One region of the Kitasatospora sp. NPDC053308 genome, then DNA from elsewhere that is predicted to be linked to it. Evidence: riboswitches for the same ligand, from Rfam matches in the RefSeq annotation. Region 1 holds a riboswitch; the other holds the start of a gene.
The links. A riboswitch is a leader RNA that binds a small molecule or an ion and turns the genes downstream of it on or off. The one in region 1 is predicted to bind cyclic di-AMP.
Positions count from the first base shown of each region.

Region 2: it holds a riboswitch for cyclic di-AMP, as region 1 does, so the genes downstream of both, ACZ6Y7_RS00105 (M23 family metallopeptidase) here and ACZ6Y7_RS34365 (transglycosylase family protein) in region 1, are expected to answer to the same signal.

Region 1 is NZ_JBVJJY010000025.1:74,788-82,042, reverse strand. Features, by position in the region: gene ACZ6Y7_RS34375 (DUF397 domain-containing protein) at 1-135, opposite strand, end outside; gene ACZ6Y7_RS34370 (sirohydrochlorin chelatase family protein) at 694-1,653, shown strand; cyclic di-AMP (ydaO/yuaA leader) riboswitch at 2,292-2,450, shown strand; gene ACZ6Y7_RS34365 (transglycosylase family protein) at 2,458-3,717, shown strand; gene ACZ6Y7_RS34360 (hypothetical protein) at 3,987-4,187, shown strand; gene ACZ6Y7_RS34355 (LacI family DNA-binding transcriptional regulator) at 4,320-5,339, opposite strand; gene ACZ6Y7_RS34350 (glycoside hydrolase family 13 protein) at 5,365-7,080, opposite strand; gene ACZ6Y7_RS34345 (sugar ABC transporter permease) at 7,146-7,255, opposite strand, start outside.
Region 2 is NZ_JBVJJY010000001.1:23,001-30,255, reverse strand. Features, by position in the region: gene ACZ6Y7_RS00125 (ATP-binding protein) at 1-554, opposite strand, end outside; gene ACZ6Y7_RS00120 (TetR/AcrR family transcriptional regulator) at 1,144-1,710, opposite strand; gene ACZ6Y7_RS00115 (alpha/beta fold hydrolase) at 1,749-2,576, opposite strand; gene ACZ6Y7_RS00110 (YiaA/YiaB family inner membrane protein) at 2,738-3,028, opposite strand; cyclic di-AMP (ydaO/yuaA leader) riboswitch at 3,225-3,383, shown strand; gene ACZ6Y7_RS00105 (M23 family metallopeptidase) at 3,396-4,259, shown strand; gene ACZ6Y7_RS00100 (hypothetical protein) at 4,366-5,241, opposite strand; gene ACZ6Y7_RS00095 (GNAT family N-acetyltransferase) at 5,284-5,859, shown strand; gene ACZ6Y7_RS00090 (sensor domain-containing protein) at 5,973-6,719, shown strand; gene ACZ6Y7_RS00085 (class I SAM-dependent methyltransferase) at 6,876-7,255, shown strand, end outside.

The DNA of each region.
Region 1 (7,255 bases):
CAGGGCCGCGAACTCGACGCAGTTGCCCTGGGAGTTGCTGTGCCGGCTCTTCTGCCAGACCACCCCCTTGAGATCGGCGGCCGCCATCCCGTTGTAGGTGTCGTACGAGCCGTGCGTGTTCTGCGAGTCGTGCATAGAAGTCTCCCGAAGAGCTCCGGAGTTGTCGTCCAGCGCGGCGCCCCCGGCACCGCCGAACGAACGGACCGGCCCCGTACCGGCCCGGCACAACGCCTCACTTGACGCGATGATAGCTGCAGTGCACGTGCATCAGCACGGGACATTGCAGGTGCACGCGGCCTTTCACCCGTCGCCGCGAACTCTTCACGGGGCCTTCTCCTGACGGTACGTAAACGGACATAGCCCACTGAATCACCGGTATCCCGATAACCGGCCGTGAGCGGCTCCCCGCTGAATGTCGATCTTCGCGCGCCGGGAGTCGCGCCGCCGTGACCCTCCGTCAGGCGACCTCCGGACTGTGAGACATCTCACGCGCCGCGCCCGCAACGCCCTACCCCGCGGGGTGCGTCTAGGCAAGGGCCCGTGCCCGTACGGGGGTTGGGCGAGGAATGTCCGCATTGCGGGCAAATCGCCCGGACCGGCGCGGCCGACGCACCGACTCCGCACCCCGGCCGCGCGAATCCCGCACGGCAGCCGACTGCAGGCCGGACGGGCAGATGTCCTACGATCTCCGGCATGAGCACCGCAGCCATCCCGGGCGCGCCACTGCCCGTCCGCACTCCAGGCTCCCGTGCGCGGGGGCGCCACCGTCGTCCCGAGCGCCCCGAGATCCCCACCGGCTCCCCGGCCCTGGTGCTCGCCGTGCCCGCGACCGCCGGGCCCGAGTCCCGCTCGGTCGTCGAGGAACTGCTCTCGATCGTCCGCAGCGAGCACCACGGCGTCCAGGCCACGGTCGGATACCTCCCCGGCGACTCCGCCGAGGGCGAGGGCGGCGAGGACCGCACCGTCGCCGAGCTCCTGGCCATGGCCGCCGAGGCCGGCCTGCCGATGCCCGTCCTGGTGCCGCTGGTGCCGGGCCCGCACGGCTTCCTGCCCGAACTCCACGCGCTCGCCGCCGAGTACGGCGCGCCCGTCACCGACGCGCTCGGCCCGCACCCGCTGCTCGCCGAGGCCGTCCACGTCCGGCTGTCCGAGGCCGGGCTGGCCCGCGCCGACCGGGCCCGGCTGTTCGCCATCGCGACCGCCGCGGACGGCGTGGTCCTGACCACCGTCGGCGGCGAGGACGCGGCCGCCGCGGCCGGCATCACCGGTGTACTGCTGGCCGCCCGCCTGGCCGTCCCGGTCGTGGCCGCCGCGCTCGACGTGCCCGGCTCGGTGGCCGCGGCCGTCGACCACCTCAAGGAGACCGGCTCGCAGCGCCCCGCGCTGGCGCCGCTGGTGATCGGACCGGAGGCCGACTCCGAGCTGCTCGCCGCGGCCGCCGAGGAGACCGGCTGCCCGTCGGCCGCGCCGCTGGGCGCGTACCCGACCGTCGGCCAGCTGATCGCCTCCACCTACATGGCCGCGCTGCCCGCGCCGTCCGCCGAGGACCTGGCGCGCGCCGAGGCGGAGGCGGCGGCCGCCGCCGAGGCCGAGGGGGCCGTGGAGGGCACCCGTGGCGCCCACGCGGCCGTCGACGGGGCCGTCGGCCAGTAACGGACACCGCGCGGTCGTCCGCGCGCGCAGAGGGCCCGGAACGCCGTTCGCGTTCCGGGCCCTTCGCCGTGCCCGCTCTCCGGCTGCCCGATGGCCCACCCGCCGGCCTGTCGGCCGGCCGGGCCCTGGCCTGGGATCCCGCCCGGTTTGCCCGCCCGCCCGGTTTGCCTGCCTGATTTGCCCGCCTGGTTTGCCCGGCTTGCTCGCCTGGCACCGGTCCGTGCCGTACCGGAACAGTACGGGAGTTAAGCGGACATTGAAGAGAAATGTCCGTTCTGTTCTCTTCATCAGGAAATGACAGACGTTTCCCGGGCGCCCCCGGCGCGCCCTCCAGCGCTTGAATCGCGATGGCTCCCCCGGATCGAGGAGTGCGCCCCCTCGCGCTTCGACACACCGTCATGCATTTCCTGAGGCGGAGACAGTTATGGATATCCGCAGTGGAATTGCCAGAAAATGATCATTGCGCGACCATTTTCGATCATGAATTCCGACCCACGGGGCAGTTCCCACTAAACCGTGATACACATCACAGCTATTTGCAGTTTTAACTTAAGTCTGCTTAACGTGCTCCCCGTTCGTGACCACACGGACCCAGTTCATCCGCAACGCCGAGTCCTGCCGTCGGATGTCCTGGCAGCGCGAATAACGCACCACGGCAGGAGCGGGGGACCCACAGGTAAGTCGCCCCGGACCGGTCCTCGGAACGGTTCAGGGCTAGGGGTGAAGCCGCGCCACGCGCGGCCGGGCAACTCCAGCCCGAATCCGACAGCTCACCTCGCAGGCGTGGGAGAGGACCGCGTCTTCATGCTGCCCACCAACGGCACTCGCCTGTCCAGCCGCACCCGCCGCGTGATCGCCGCCATCGGCGTCGCGGGCGTCGGCCTCACCATTCCCTGCCTCGTCTCCGGCACCGCCTCCGCCGCCTCCGTCGCCACCTGGGACAAGGTCGCCCAGTGCGAGAGCAGCGGCAACTGGAGCATCAACACCGGCAACGGCTTCTACGGCGGCCTCCAGTTCACCCAGAGCACCTGGTCCGCCTTCGGCGGCACCGCCTACGCCTCGCGCGCCGACCTGGCCACCAAGGACCAGCAGATCGCCGTCGCCGAGAAGGTGCTCGCCTCGCAGGGCCCCGGCGCCTGGCCGGTGTGCTCGGTCCAGGCCGGCCTGACCAAGGGCGGCACCCCGGCCGCCGTCGACACCTCGGCCGCCGCCAAGCCGGCCGCGCCCGCCGCCCCGGCCGCCAAGCCGGCGCAGACCTCGGCCCCGGCCGCGAAGCCCGCCAAGCCCGCCGTGCCGGCCCAGACCGACGCGCAGGCCTCCACCGACTCCGCCGCCACCAACTGGACCCAGAAGCACCAGCAGTGGGCCCAGGACCACGACTACACCGTGGTCGCGGGCGACTGGCTGTCCGCCATCGCCGACAAGCACAACGTCCAGGGCGGCTGGCAGCGGCTGTACGAGCTCAACCGCAGCACCCTGACCGAGGGCCCGGACACCATCTACCCGGGCCAGCACCTGACCTTCGGTGACGGCGACCAGGCCCAGCAGTCCGGCTCCTCGGACAAGTCCGGCTCGGACTTCACCTGGTTCAACCGCCCGCAGAAGTCCGGTCAGTCCGCGAACGGCGGTTCCGTGAACGCCAAGCCGGCCGCTCAGACCCAGACCCCGGCCGCCAAGCCGGCCGCCCCGGCCCAGGCCGCCACCGGCAGCATGGCCGCCGCGGTGTCCTTCGCCGAGTCCAAGGTCGGCCAGGCCTACGTCTACGGCGGCACCGGCAACGGCGGCTGGGACTGCTCCGGCCTGACCCAGGCCGCGCTGCGCGCCGCGGGCATCTCCATCCCGCGCGTCGCCGCCGACCAGGCCGCCGCCAGCACCCACGTCTCGCTGGACAGCCTGCAGCCGGGCGACCTGCTGTTCTGGTCCAACAACGGCAAGGACTCGGGCGTCTACCACGTCGCGATCTACGTCGGCGGCGGCAAGTACGTCGAGGCCGCCAACCCGAGCGCGGGCGTGCGCGAGCAGACCATCGCCAACTGGGCCCCGGACTTCGCCGGCCGGGTCTGAGGATCCGTCACGGCGTACGGCTGACGGTCGACGGTCGACGGCGCGTTCGGCAGACGGATGACGGCCGACGGCTGACAGATGACAGCCGACAGATAACAGCTGACAGATAACAGATTTCAACATCTGTTATCTGTCAGCTGTCATCCGAACCCCGGCAGCCCACCGCCCCGGGAGGAGTCTGGTCGCTCCTCCCGGGGCTTCGGCGTATCCCCGTGGTGAAACCCGGTCCCAACGGGCATGCTGCTGCTCTGCACCCGAGGAGGAGTCACATGGCCCAGGTCACCGTCACGCTCGACGCGAACCTCGCGATCGACGCGATGATGCTCTCCGGTACCAAGAACCCACAGGACGCCGTCGAACTGGTCCTGCGCGACTACCTGGCCCGCGGCCGCCGCACCGAGACCCGTACCGGCGAAACGACCGACGGCCACCGCCTCACCGTCGACCGCCCGAGCGCCCAGGAGGGCTGAACCGGCGTACGCCGAAGGGCCCCGGAGAGCAACTGCCCTCCGGGGCCCTTCCGTTGGCCTTACGGCCGACCGCCGCCCGGGGCGCGCCGCACGCACGCCACGGGCCCGCAGCTCAGGACACCGGCCCGACGCTCAGCGCGCGCAGGCGCCGGTGGACCCGCGCATCACCAGCTCCGGCTGGAACATGAACTCGCCCCGCTGCGCGGCGTTCCCGCCGACTTCTTCCAGCAGCGCGTCCACCGCCGCCGTGGCCATCGCCTCGACCGGCTGGCGGATCGTGGTCAACGGCGGCTCGGTGAAGGCGATCAGCGGCGAGTCGTCGAAGCCGACCACCGACACGTCGTGCGGCACCGACAGCCCCCGCTGCCGCACCGCCCGGATCGCTCCGAGCGCCATCATGTCGCTCCCGCAGACGATCGCCGTGCAGCCCTTGTCGAGCAGCGCGCCGGCCGCCGCGTGCCCGCCCTCCACGCTGAACAGCGTGTGGTGGACGAGGTCCTCGGCCTCCTCCCGGGTACGCCCGAGCACCTCGCGCATCGCCGCCGTGAAGCCTTCTATCTTGCGCAGCACCGGGACGTACCGGCGCTGCCCGACGGCCAGCCCGATCCGCTCGTGCCCGAGTTCGGCCAGGTGCTGGACGGCCATCCACATCGCGGCCCGGTCGTCCGGCGAGATGAACGGCGCGTCGATCTTCTCGCTGAAGCCGTTGATCAGCACGAACGGCACCCCGCGCCCGGCCAGCCGCGCGTAGCGGTCGTGGTCGGCCGTGGTGTCGGCGTGCAGCCCGGAGACGAAGACGATGCCCGCCACGCCCCGGTCCACCAGCATCTCCACCAGTTCGTCCTCGGTGGAGCCGCCCGGGGTCTGGGTGCACAGCACCGGCGTGTAGCCGTGCCGGCTGAGCACCTGCTCGATCACCTGCGCCAGCGCGGGGAAGATCGGGTTGCTCAACTCCGGTGTGATCAGCCCGATCAGCCCGGCACTGCGCTGGCGCAGCCGGGTCGGCCGCTCGTACCCGAGCACGTCGAGTGCGGCCAGCACCGTCTGCCGGGTGGCGGCGGAGACGTTCGCCTTGCCGTTGAGCACGCGGGAGACGGTGGCTTCGCTGACCCCCGCCTGCGCCGCGATGTCTGAGAGTCGCGCCGTAGTCACGGTCCCAGAGCCTATTGCAACCACGTCAGACCGCCCACCAGCCGGTGCTGTCCGGAGCGAGCACCGTCTCGCCGCCGTCCACCACGAGGTCGGCCGAGGCGAGCAGCAGCCTGCCCGGGGTCGCCACCCGCACCGGCTCGCCGGTGGTGTTCACGGTGCACACGAAGGAGCCGCGGCGGAACAGCAGGGTGCCCTCGGGGCCGTCCAGCCACTCGACCCCGGTACCGGCGCCGAGGTCGGCCTGCGCCCGGCGGACGGCCAGCGCGCTGCGGTAGAGCTCCAGGGTGGAGGACGGGTCGCCGGTCTGCGCCTCGACGCTCAGTTCGGCCCAGGTGGCGGGCTGCGGCAGCCAGGACGGGCCGCCGGCCACCGGTCCGAAGCCGTACGGGGCCTCGGTGCCGGACCACGGGATCGGGACGCGGCAGCCGTCGCGGTAGCCGTCCTGTCCGGCCTGGCGGAAGAAGGACGGGTCCTGGCGGACCTCGTCGGGCAGGTCGGTGACGTCGGGCAGGCCGAGCTCCTCGCCCTGGTAGATGTACGCGGAGCCGGGCAGCGCGAGCATCAACAGGGTGGCGGCGCGGGCGCGGCGCAGGCCGAGTTCGCGGTCGCCGGGGGTGCGGATCTGGGTGCCGAGGCCCGGCTCGTTGGCGAACCGGGTGGCGTGCCGGGTGACGTCGTGGTTGGACAGCACCCAGGTGGTGGGGGCGTCGACCGGGCGCATCGAGTCGAGCGAGACGTCGATCACCTCGCGCAGCGCGGTGGCATCCCAATCGGTGCCCAGGTACTGGAAGTTGAACGCCTGGTGCAGTTCGTCGGGGCGGACGTAGTTGGCGGTGCGCTGGACGGTCGGGGTCCAGGCCTCGGCGACCCCGATCCGCTGGCCCGGGTACTCGTCGAGGATCTTGCGCCAGCTGCGGTAGATCTCGTGCACGCCGTCCTGGTCGAAGAACGGCATGACGTCGTTGCCGAGCAGCTTCAGCTGGTCGGAGCCGCCGAGGTCGGGCAGGCCGGGGGCCTTGACCAGGCCGTGGGCGACGTCGATGCGGAAGCCGTCCACGCCCATGTCGAGCCAGAACCGCAGGATCGAGCGGAACTCGTCGGCGACGGCCCGGTTCTCCCAGTTGAAGTCGGGCTGCTCGGGGGCGAACAGGTGCAGGTACCAGTCGCCGGGGGTGCCGTCCGGGTTCTCGGTGCGGGTCCAGGCCGGGCCGCCGAAGATGGACTCCCAGTCGTTGGGCGGCAGTTCGCCGTTCTCGCCCTTGCCGGGGCGGAAGTGGTAGCGGTCGCGCAGCGGGGAGCCGGGGCCCTCGCGCAGGGCGCGCTGGAACCACTCGTGCTGGTCCGAGGAGTGGTTGGGGACCAGGTCGACGATGATCCGCAGGCCCAGGCCGTGGGCGTCCCGGATGAGGGCGTCGGCGTCCAGCAGGGTGCCGAACATCGGGTCCACCGCGCGGTAGTCGGCGACGTCGTAGCCGGCGTCCGCCTGCGGCGAGGCGTAGAACGGCGAGAGCCAGACCGCGTCCACGCCGAGGTCGCGCAGGTACGGCAGGCGGCTGCGGATGCCGGGCAGGTCGCCCATGCCGTCGCCGTTGGAGTCGGCGAAACTGCGCGGGTACACCTGGTAGATGACCGCGTCCCGCCACCAGCCTCTGGACGCGCTGCCGCTCACAGGATCCAGCGCGACCGCCTCGTGAGCGGTGTCGGCGGCAGGCCGGGAGGTGTCGGCCAGGTTCTGGGTCATGGACGGTATCCCTCGGGGATCGGAGGAGCGGGGGGCCTTGCGCGCGTGGTGTTCCGCGGCAGGCGTCACGACTTGGAGGCACCGGCGGTCAGGCCGGTGACCAGGTGGCGTTGCACCAGGTAGAAGAAGGCCGCGGAGGGGATCGCGATCAGCACGGCGGTCGCGGCCATCAGGT
Region 2 (7,255 bases), on a different contig from region 1:
GCGATCGCGTGGATCAGCGCCTCGGCGGCGGCGCCGACCACCGCGGTCTCGATCCGGGAGCGGACGACGACCCGCTGGAACGGCAGGATGCGCGACTGGGCGCCGCGCACGACGTCCTCCAGGGTGACCGGTTCCGGCCAGTGCCGTCCGGCCCGCGCACCGCACAGCACGGCCAGGGTCTGGGCCAGTCGGGCCTGTTGGGCGGCCGCGTGGTCGGCCTTGAGCAGGCCCTCCAGCAGGGCCGGATCGTCGTGGGTGCGTTCCATCTCGTCCAGCAGCGCCTGCTGGTCGTGGGCCATCACCAGGATCCGGCGGGCGACGCTGAGGAAGGCCCGCTGGGTGGAGGCGGTGAGCTCCTGCTCCTGCTGGACGGCGGCCTGTTCGGCTCCACGGCGGGAGAGTTCGGTGCCGAGCTGCTCCTGCAGGCGGGCGAGTTCGCGCTGCAGCCGGGCGGAGCGGCGGCGGTGGGTGACGGACACGGCGTGGTAGCGCGCGGCGGCCACGAGGGCGAGGACGGCGAGTACGCCGGTTGCCGTTACGGACCACTGAGTCATCGTCACGCGGCGAATTCTAGGGTGATGATCCTACGAAGGTGTGAACGGATCTCGCCAAGTGACCGGATCTCGTCAATATCGAGTCAATCCGGCCTCAAACCGGACTCGTTCGCCTCCGACCACCCCTTCTGACGGCGCCTCGGAACGGTGTCACCGGGCCGCCCGCGCGACGGCGGCGTCGCGCCTGATGGCCGATTCCCGTCCCGGGATGTGTGGGGCGTGTGTGCGCGGTGTTGCGGAAGGCGTGACGTCCGGTGCAGGAGCGGCGGGGCCTGTCGGCCGGCCGGGTCCTCGGGCGGAGCGCGGACCCCTCGCCGGTGGTCCGCCCCGGCCCCTCGACCGCGGCGGGCCCGGCGGTCCGGAGGCGGCGGCGCGGGGCGGCGCGGGGCGGCGCGGCCGAGGAGCGGACGCCCGCGGGGCGCCGCCCGGCGGGTGGTCGGACCGCCGGGCGGTGTCCGGTTCTCGTCCTCGGCCCGATGCGCTGCCGCGGGAAGTCGGCGGGCCCGACGTCCGGTGCGCGCCTCCCCGGCCGGAGGGCTTGCCGGACGGCTTCCCCAGCCCGGTGGGGCGGCCGGGGCGGCTCGGCTCCTCACGCGGGCCAGGTGCGCAGGCCGGTGGTGAGGGTGGCGATGAGGCGGTCCTGGGTGGTGGTGAGGTCTTCGGCGAGTCGGAAGGCACCGGCGGTGGTGAGCGAGGCGAAGCCGTGCGCGAGGGACCGGACGGTGCGGGCGGCGTGGATCGCTTCGGAGCCGTCCAGGCCGTACTCCCGCAGGACGGCGATGATCACGCCGACGAGCCGGGCGGCCGCCCGGGCCAGGTCGTCGTCGGGCTGCGGGGCCTGGGGGAGGGCGTGGTAGCGGTGCGGGTGCTCGACGGCGTACGCGTGGTAGGCGCGCAGGACGGCTGCGACGGCGTCGTCCCCGCTGCGCCCGACGGCGGCGTCCGCGAGACGGTCGGCCAGTTCCTCGGTGACCCGGACGGCGATCAGCCGCCGGAGTTCGGCGAGACCGCCGCTGACGTGCTTGTACAGCGAGGGGGTGGCGACGCCGGCCCGGGCGGCGACGGCGGCCAGGGTGAGGGCGTCGGCGCCCTGGTCGTCGATGAGGGCGAGGGCGTGGTCGACGACCTGGTCGGGGGTCAGTCCTACGCGGGGCATGGTCGGGTCTCCGTACGGAAGCGGGCGGGGCCGGTCGCTCAGGCGAGGTCGGCGAGGAAGGGCAGCAGGGCGTCCGCGGTGGCCTGCGGGTTGTCGGCCATCGGGTAGTGCCCGGACCCCTCGATCATCGCCTTCCGCGCGCGCAGGGCCGCGACCTGCCGGTCGGCGACGAGTTCCGGCTTCGGGAAGTCGGGGTCCTTGCTGCCCATGACCACGAGGGCGGGGCACCGCACCGCGGCGGTCCAGCCGGTCGGCGCGGAGTCGCCGGTGACGTACCCGCGGGTGGCGGTCTTCCGGCCGGGGGTGCGCAGGGCGGCGACCAGCCCGTCGACGTAGGCGTCGAAGTCGGCGGGCTTGGCACCGGGGAAGGCCATCCGGCGCAGGTAGAAGCCCCAGAAGGCGGGCCAGTGGACGAGTGCCGCGCCCATCAGGCCGAGGACGCCGCGCATCAGGACGCCGGGCTGCGGGTTCTCGACGAAGGCGTCGATCAGGACGATCCCGGCGATCCGCTCGGGCGCGTCCCCGGCGGCCTTGACCACGGTCGCGCCGGTGTACGAGTTGCCGGCGAGGACGGCGCGCCGGATGCCGAGGTGGTCGAGCAGGGCGAGGACGTCACCGGCGATGGCGGCCGGGCCGTAGTCGTCCCAGGTGAGGGAGGAGTCGCCGAAGCCGCGCAGGTCCATGGTGATGACGCGGTGGCCGGCCGCGACGAGCAGCGGGCGCAGGTGCCGGTACGCGGCGCGGCTGTCGAGCATTCCGGGGAGCAGGACGACGGGCGTGCCGTCGCCCTGGCGGGTGTCGTCGAAGGCGATCCGCCCGCCGGGGACGGTCAGGTACTGGGTCTCCGGGGTGATGGTGGCGTTCATGGTGGGCCTCCTCGGTCCGCTGCTGCGGGGCATCGGCGGTACTGCCGATAGCCATAAAGCTAAGGCTAATAGCCTTAGCCGTCAAGCCCTCGGCCGGCGAGAGTCGAAGAGGGGTCGAAGAGGGGGTGGAAGAGGAGGTGGAGAGGGAGGGATCCGGGCCTTCAGGCCCCCTCGACCTTGAACGGGTCGTGCTCGCTGAGCAGCTTCTCCAGCCGGGCCTGGTCGACCCGGCTGACGATCTCGGCGGACTCGTGCCGGTCCCGGACCACCTTCGCCAGGGTGAACGCGGAGGTGACGGTGTAGAGGAGGCCGATCCCCAGGAACGCCCGGGTCCAGCCGCCGACCGGCAGGTAGGCGATCCCGACGGCGAGGGCGACGCCCGACAGGGCGAAGGAGAGGACGGCCTGGACGTAGTACGCGGCCGTGGTGTGGTTCTTCATCGGTGCGCTCATGGCGTCAGGATGCGGCCGCGCGGTCGGGCCGCACATGAGTAGGAGTACTCAGATGGGGTGCTCGTATGAGGTGTCGTTCGTTGACGTCCGATCACCTGCTCCCCGGCCGTCCCGGACGGATGGCTTGGAATCAGGGCGTCCTAGGATTAACGTCTGATAACGCAGCGCGGTCGTCAACGCCGTACCCAGACGGCACCGTGCGCCGTCGCCTAATCCCACCGGCCGGCCTCCGGGCAGGTCAGGGAGCCGGGGAACCACGTTCCCTGGGGTGAATCGGCGGGGCTCCGGCCCGGCCGTAGGAGACCTTCCTGCTCCGAACCCGTCAGCTAACCCGGTAGGCGCGAAGGAAGGAAAGGAGCGCGCCTCCGTGGCGTCGACGCACACCCCGGCACACCCGGCCGGCCCCGCAGCCGGTACCCAGCTACTCGACCACCCCGGTCCGGACGGGCCGGAGTCCCGCGGCCCCGAGTCCTTCGGGCCGGAGTCCTTCGGGCCCGAGGCCGAGACCAACCGCCACCGGATGCCGCGTCAGACGCGCGGAGCCTCCCCGCTGCTCGGTGTCACCGCCGTCGCCGCCACCCTGGGTGCCACCGGCTTCGCCGCGGCCCCTCCGGCCGCCGCCCCCGCCGTCGAGGCCCCGGACGAGAGCCCGGTCGCACTCTCCGCCGACCCCGGTCTGGCGCTCGCCGCCCGGATCCAGCAGCAGGCCGACAGCCAGCGCACCGCCGCCGAGGAGACCGCCCGCGTCCAGGCCGCGCAGGAGGCCGAGGCCAAGGCCGCCGCCAAGGAGGCCGAGGCCAAGCGGGCCGCCGCGGAGGCCGAGGCCAAGCGCGCCGCCGCCCTCACCCTCCCGGTGAAGGACTACCGGCTCTCCGCGCACTACGGCCAGAGCGCCCGCTACTGGGCCAACCTGCACACCGGCCTGGACTTCGCCGCCGACACCGGCACCCCCGTCTACGCGCTCGGCCAGGGCACCATCACCTCGGCCGGCTGGTCCGGCTCGTACGGCTACCGGATCGTCGAGACCCTGCCCGACGGCACCGAGATCTGGTACTGCCACCTCTCCTCGATCATCAAGGGCTCCGGCGGGGTCACCGCCGGCCAGCAGATCGGCAAGGTCGGCGCGACCGGCAACGTCACCGGCCCGCACCTGCACCTGGAGGTCCGCCCGGGCGGCGGCGCCCCGGTCGACCCGGAGCCCTGGCTCCAGCAGCGCGGCCTCACCCCGTAACCACACCCCGAGAAGCCTCGGACGCCCCTGGCCGCCCGAGGCCGCCGGACACCGAGGAGCCCCCGACCGCACGCGGCCGGGGGCTCCTCGCGCCGTCGCGCCGCTCTCACTCCTCCGCGGGCAGCTGCGCCAGGTAGGCGTCGATCTCCTCCGGGCCCGGCTCCGGCGCCAGCTCCGGGAACTCCTCCACCAGCAGCCGCGGCAGCCCCGGCACCGTCCACTCCCCGAACAGGTCGAGCGCCGCGCCGACCGCCGCCTCCTCGAACTGCCCGAAGTCCCCGGCCAGTTCGTCCGGCATCGGCCGCCCGAGCGCGGTCAGCTCGGCCAGGTTGCGGTAGCTGCGCCGCATCAGCCCCTGCTCCAGCAGCCGCCGCGCGCCGTCCGTGGCCATGCCGACCGACAGCACCCGGCCGGGCCCCCAGCCCTGCTCGTCCGGCTCGTCCAGCCAGCCGGCCGCCGCCAGCGCCTCGAACGCGGCGAGCCGCTCCTCCTCCGCGAGACCGCCGAAGCCGGCCAGCCAGTCCCGCACCGCCTCACCGTCCGTGACGTCCACCCCGTGCGCGTGCAGCAGCAGGGCGTACAACCGGGGCCAGGTCACCAGGTCGGCGCGGCGCAGCAGGCCGGCCGCGACCTCGCCCTGCCACTCGGCCTCCGCGTGCAGCCGTTCCTGGCGCTTGGCGTTGAGCCGCCGGGCGGCCCGCTGGTGGTCGACCAGCAGCCGGACGGCGGCGCCGTACGCGAGCGGGTCCGCCTCGGGCGCGGGTTGGACGTACAGGTGGAGCCGCTCGTAGAGCAGGTGCTCCACCGCGTTGGAGGTCAGTTCGGGCCAGCCGTCGTGCATCCTGCCCTCGCCCAGCTCCAGCAGCGCCAGCACCGTGCGCAGCGGCTCCTCGGCCACCGGCGCGCGGCCCTGCTCGGCCGCCCAGGCGAGCAGGTCGGCGGCCCTGGTGCGCGGGGCGAGCCGCAGGTCATCGTCGTTCATAGTCCGAACGGTAGCCGTCGGGGGCGGGTAGGGTCGGCTGCCATGGTCCCCGTACGACTCACCGGCCCCCGCCTGGCCATCCGCGAGTACCACCACACCGAGGGTGACGTGGACGCGCTGCACGCGCTGTTCGGCGACCCGGAGGTGACCCGCCACCTGCCCTTCGCGCCGCACGACCGCGAGACCTGCGCCGACCAGATCGAGCTCTACCTGGAGGAGGCGATGGCCGAGCAACGGGACACCTACCGGCTCGCCGTGACCAGGCTCGCCGACGCGCCGGACCCGCAGGACGCGACCCCGATCGGGCAGGCCTCGCTCACCCTCGACGGGCACCGCGGCGCCGAGCTCGGCTGCGTCCTCGGCCGCGAGTCCCGGGGCCGCGGCTACGCGGGCGAGATCACCCGCCTGCTCTGCGACTTCGCCTTCCGCACCCTGGAGCTGCACCGCGTCGATGCCCGGGTCGCGGTGGGCAACACGGCCTCGGTCACGGTCCTCACCCGGCTCGGGTTCCGGCCGGAGGGGCGGGAGCGGCAGGGCGGATCGGAGGGCGGCGCCGGCGCCGACGGGTACCGCTACGCGCTGCGCGCCGACCAGTGGCCGGGCCCGGCCGGGGGTTAACCCCACCCCCGATCCGCCAGGCCTCCGGATGCCCCCGCCACCCGCCCCCGGAGCAGACTGGACGTCGTCAGGGAACACGAACGAGCGTCAGAACGAGGGGCCGGGGCCGGGACATGAGCAGCAGCCGAAGCACGCGGGACCACGAGTGGGACGTCCTGGGCGGTGACGGTCAGGGCCACCAGCCGCTCCCGACCCGGGCCCACCGGACCGAGCACCCGCCGGCCTTCTGGCAGGCACCGTTCTCCGCTCAGTACTACCGCGAGGTCGGCTACGCGCTCACCGCCCTGCCGGTGGCGATCGCCGGTTTCACCGCCGCGATCACCCTGTTCTGCCTCGGCCTGGGCACCTTCGTCACCGCCCTCGGCCTGCCCGTGCTGGCCGGTCTGACCACGGTGGGCCGCGGCTTCGGCCGGCTGGAGCGGGCCCGGGTGCGCGGCATGCTGGGGCTGGACGTCCCCGGTCCGAAGCCGGTGCGGCAGGTCCGCCCGGGCGGCTGGGGCGCGATCACCGCGCGGCTGGCGGACGGGGCGGGCTGGAAGGCCGCGCTGCACCAGGTGGTGATGTTCCCCTGGGCGGTCTTCAGCTTCGCCATGACGCTGGTGTTCCTGCTGCTCGGCTGGGCGATGGCGCTCTACCCGGTCTACCACTGGGTCTTCCCGACCTACACCTCCTGGCGCGGCTACCGGGTGTTCGACTACACGGACAGCCACCACGTCCAGCACGTCTACTACATCGAGGGCACGTGGCAGATCGCGGCGTTCTCGGCGGCCGGGGTGCTGCTGGTGTTCCTCACCGCGCAGCTGGTCCGCGGCCTGACCAACGTCAACCGGGCCGCCGCCCAGGGCCTGCTCGGCCGCTGAGCCGCCGCCAGGTACCGGCCCCGGCCCCGGACGACGGCCCCGGCCCGGCCCCGGCTCCACCCTCCGCCCCACCCTCCGCCCCGCCCCGCCCCCGTCCGCTCCGGCCTCGGTCGCCCTCCGGGTGCGGGCGGGGCCGGAGCGTGTTCGGATGACCGCGTGTCCGCCACCGGCCTTCCTCCCGTACCCCCGGACGTCCTGGTCACCTCGCGTCCGTTGGACGAGTACTGCGCCCAGTTCGACCTGACCCGGGCCCGGCTCGCGGCCCTGCCCGGCCCGTTGCTGGACTGCCCCGGCGGCGCGGCCGGCCTGGCCGCCGAAGCGGGCGAGCTGGGCTGCCGGGTGATCGCCGCCGACCCGGCGTACGCGCTGCCGCTCCCGCTGGTCGCGGCGGCGGCGCGGTCCGCCCGGGCGGCGATGGCCACCGCGATGGCCGACCGCCCGCACCTGTACCCCTCGTCCCGCCGCGACCGGCCCGACCGCTACCTGCGCAGCTGGGACCGCGCCCGTCGGCTGTTCGCCACCGACTCCGCCGCGCA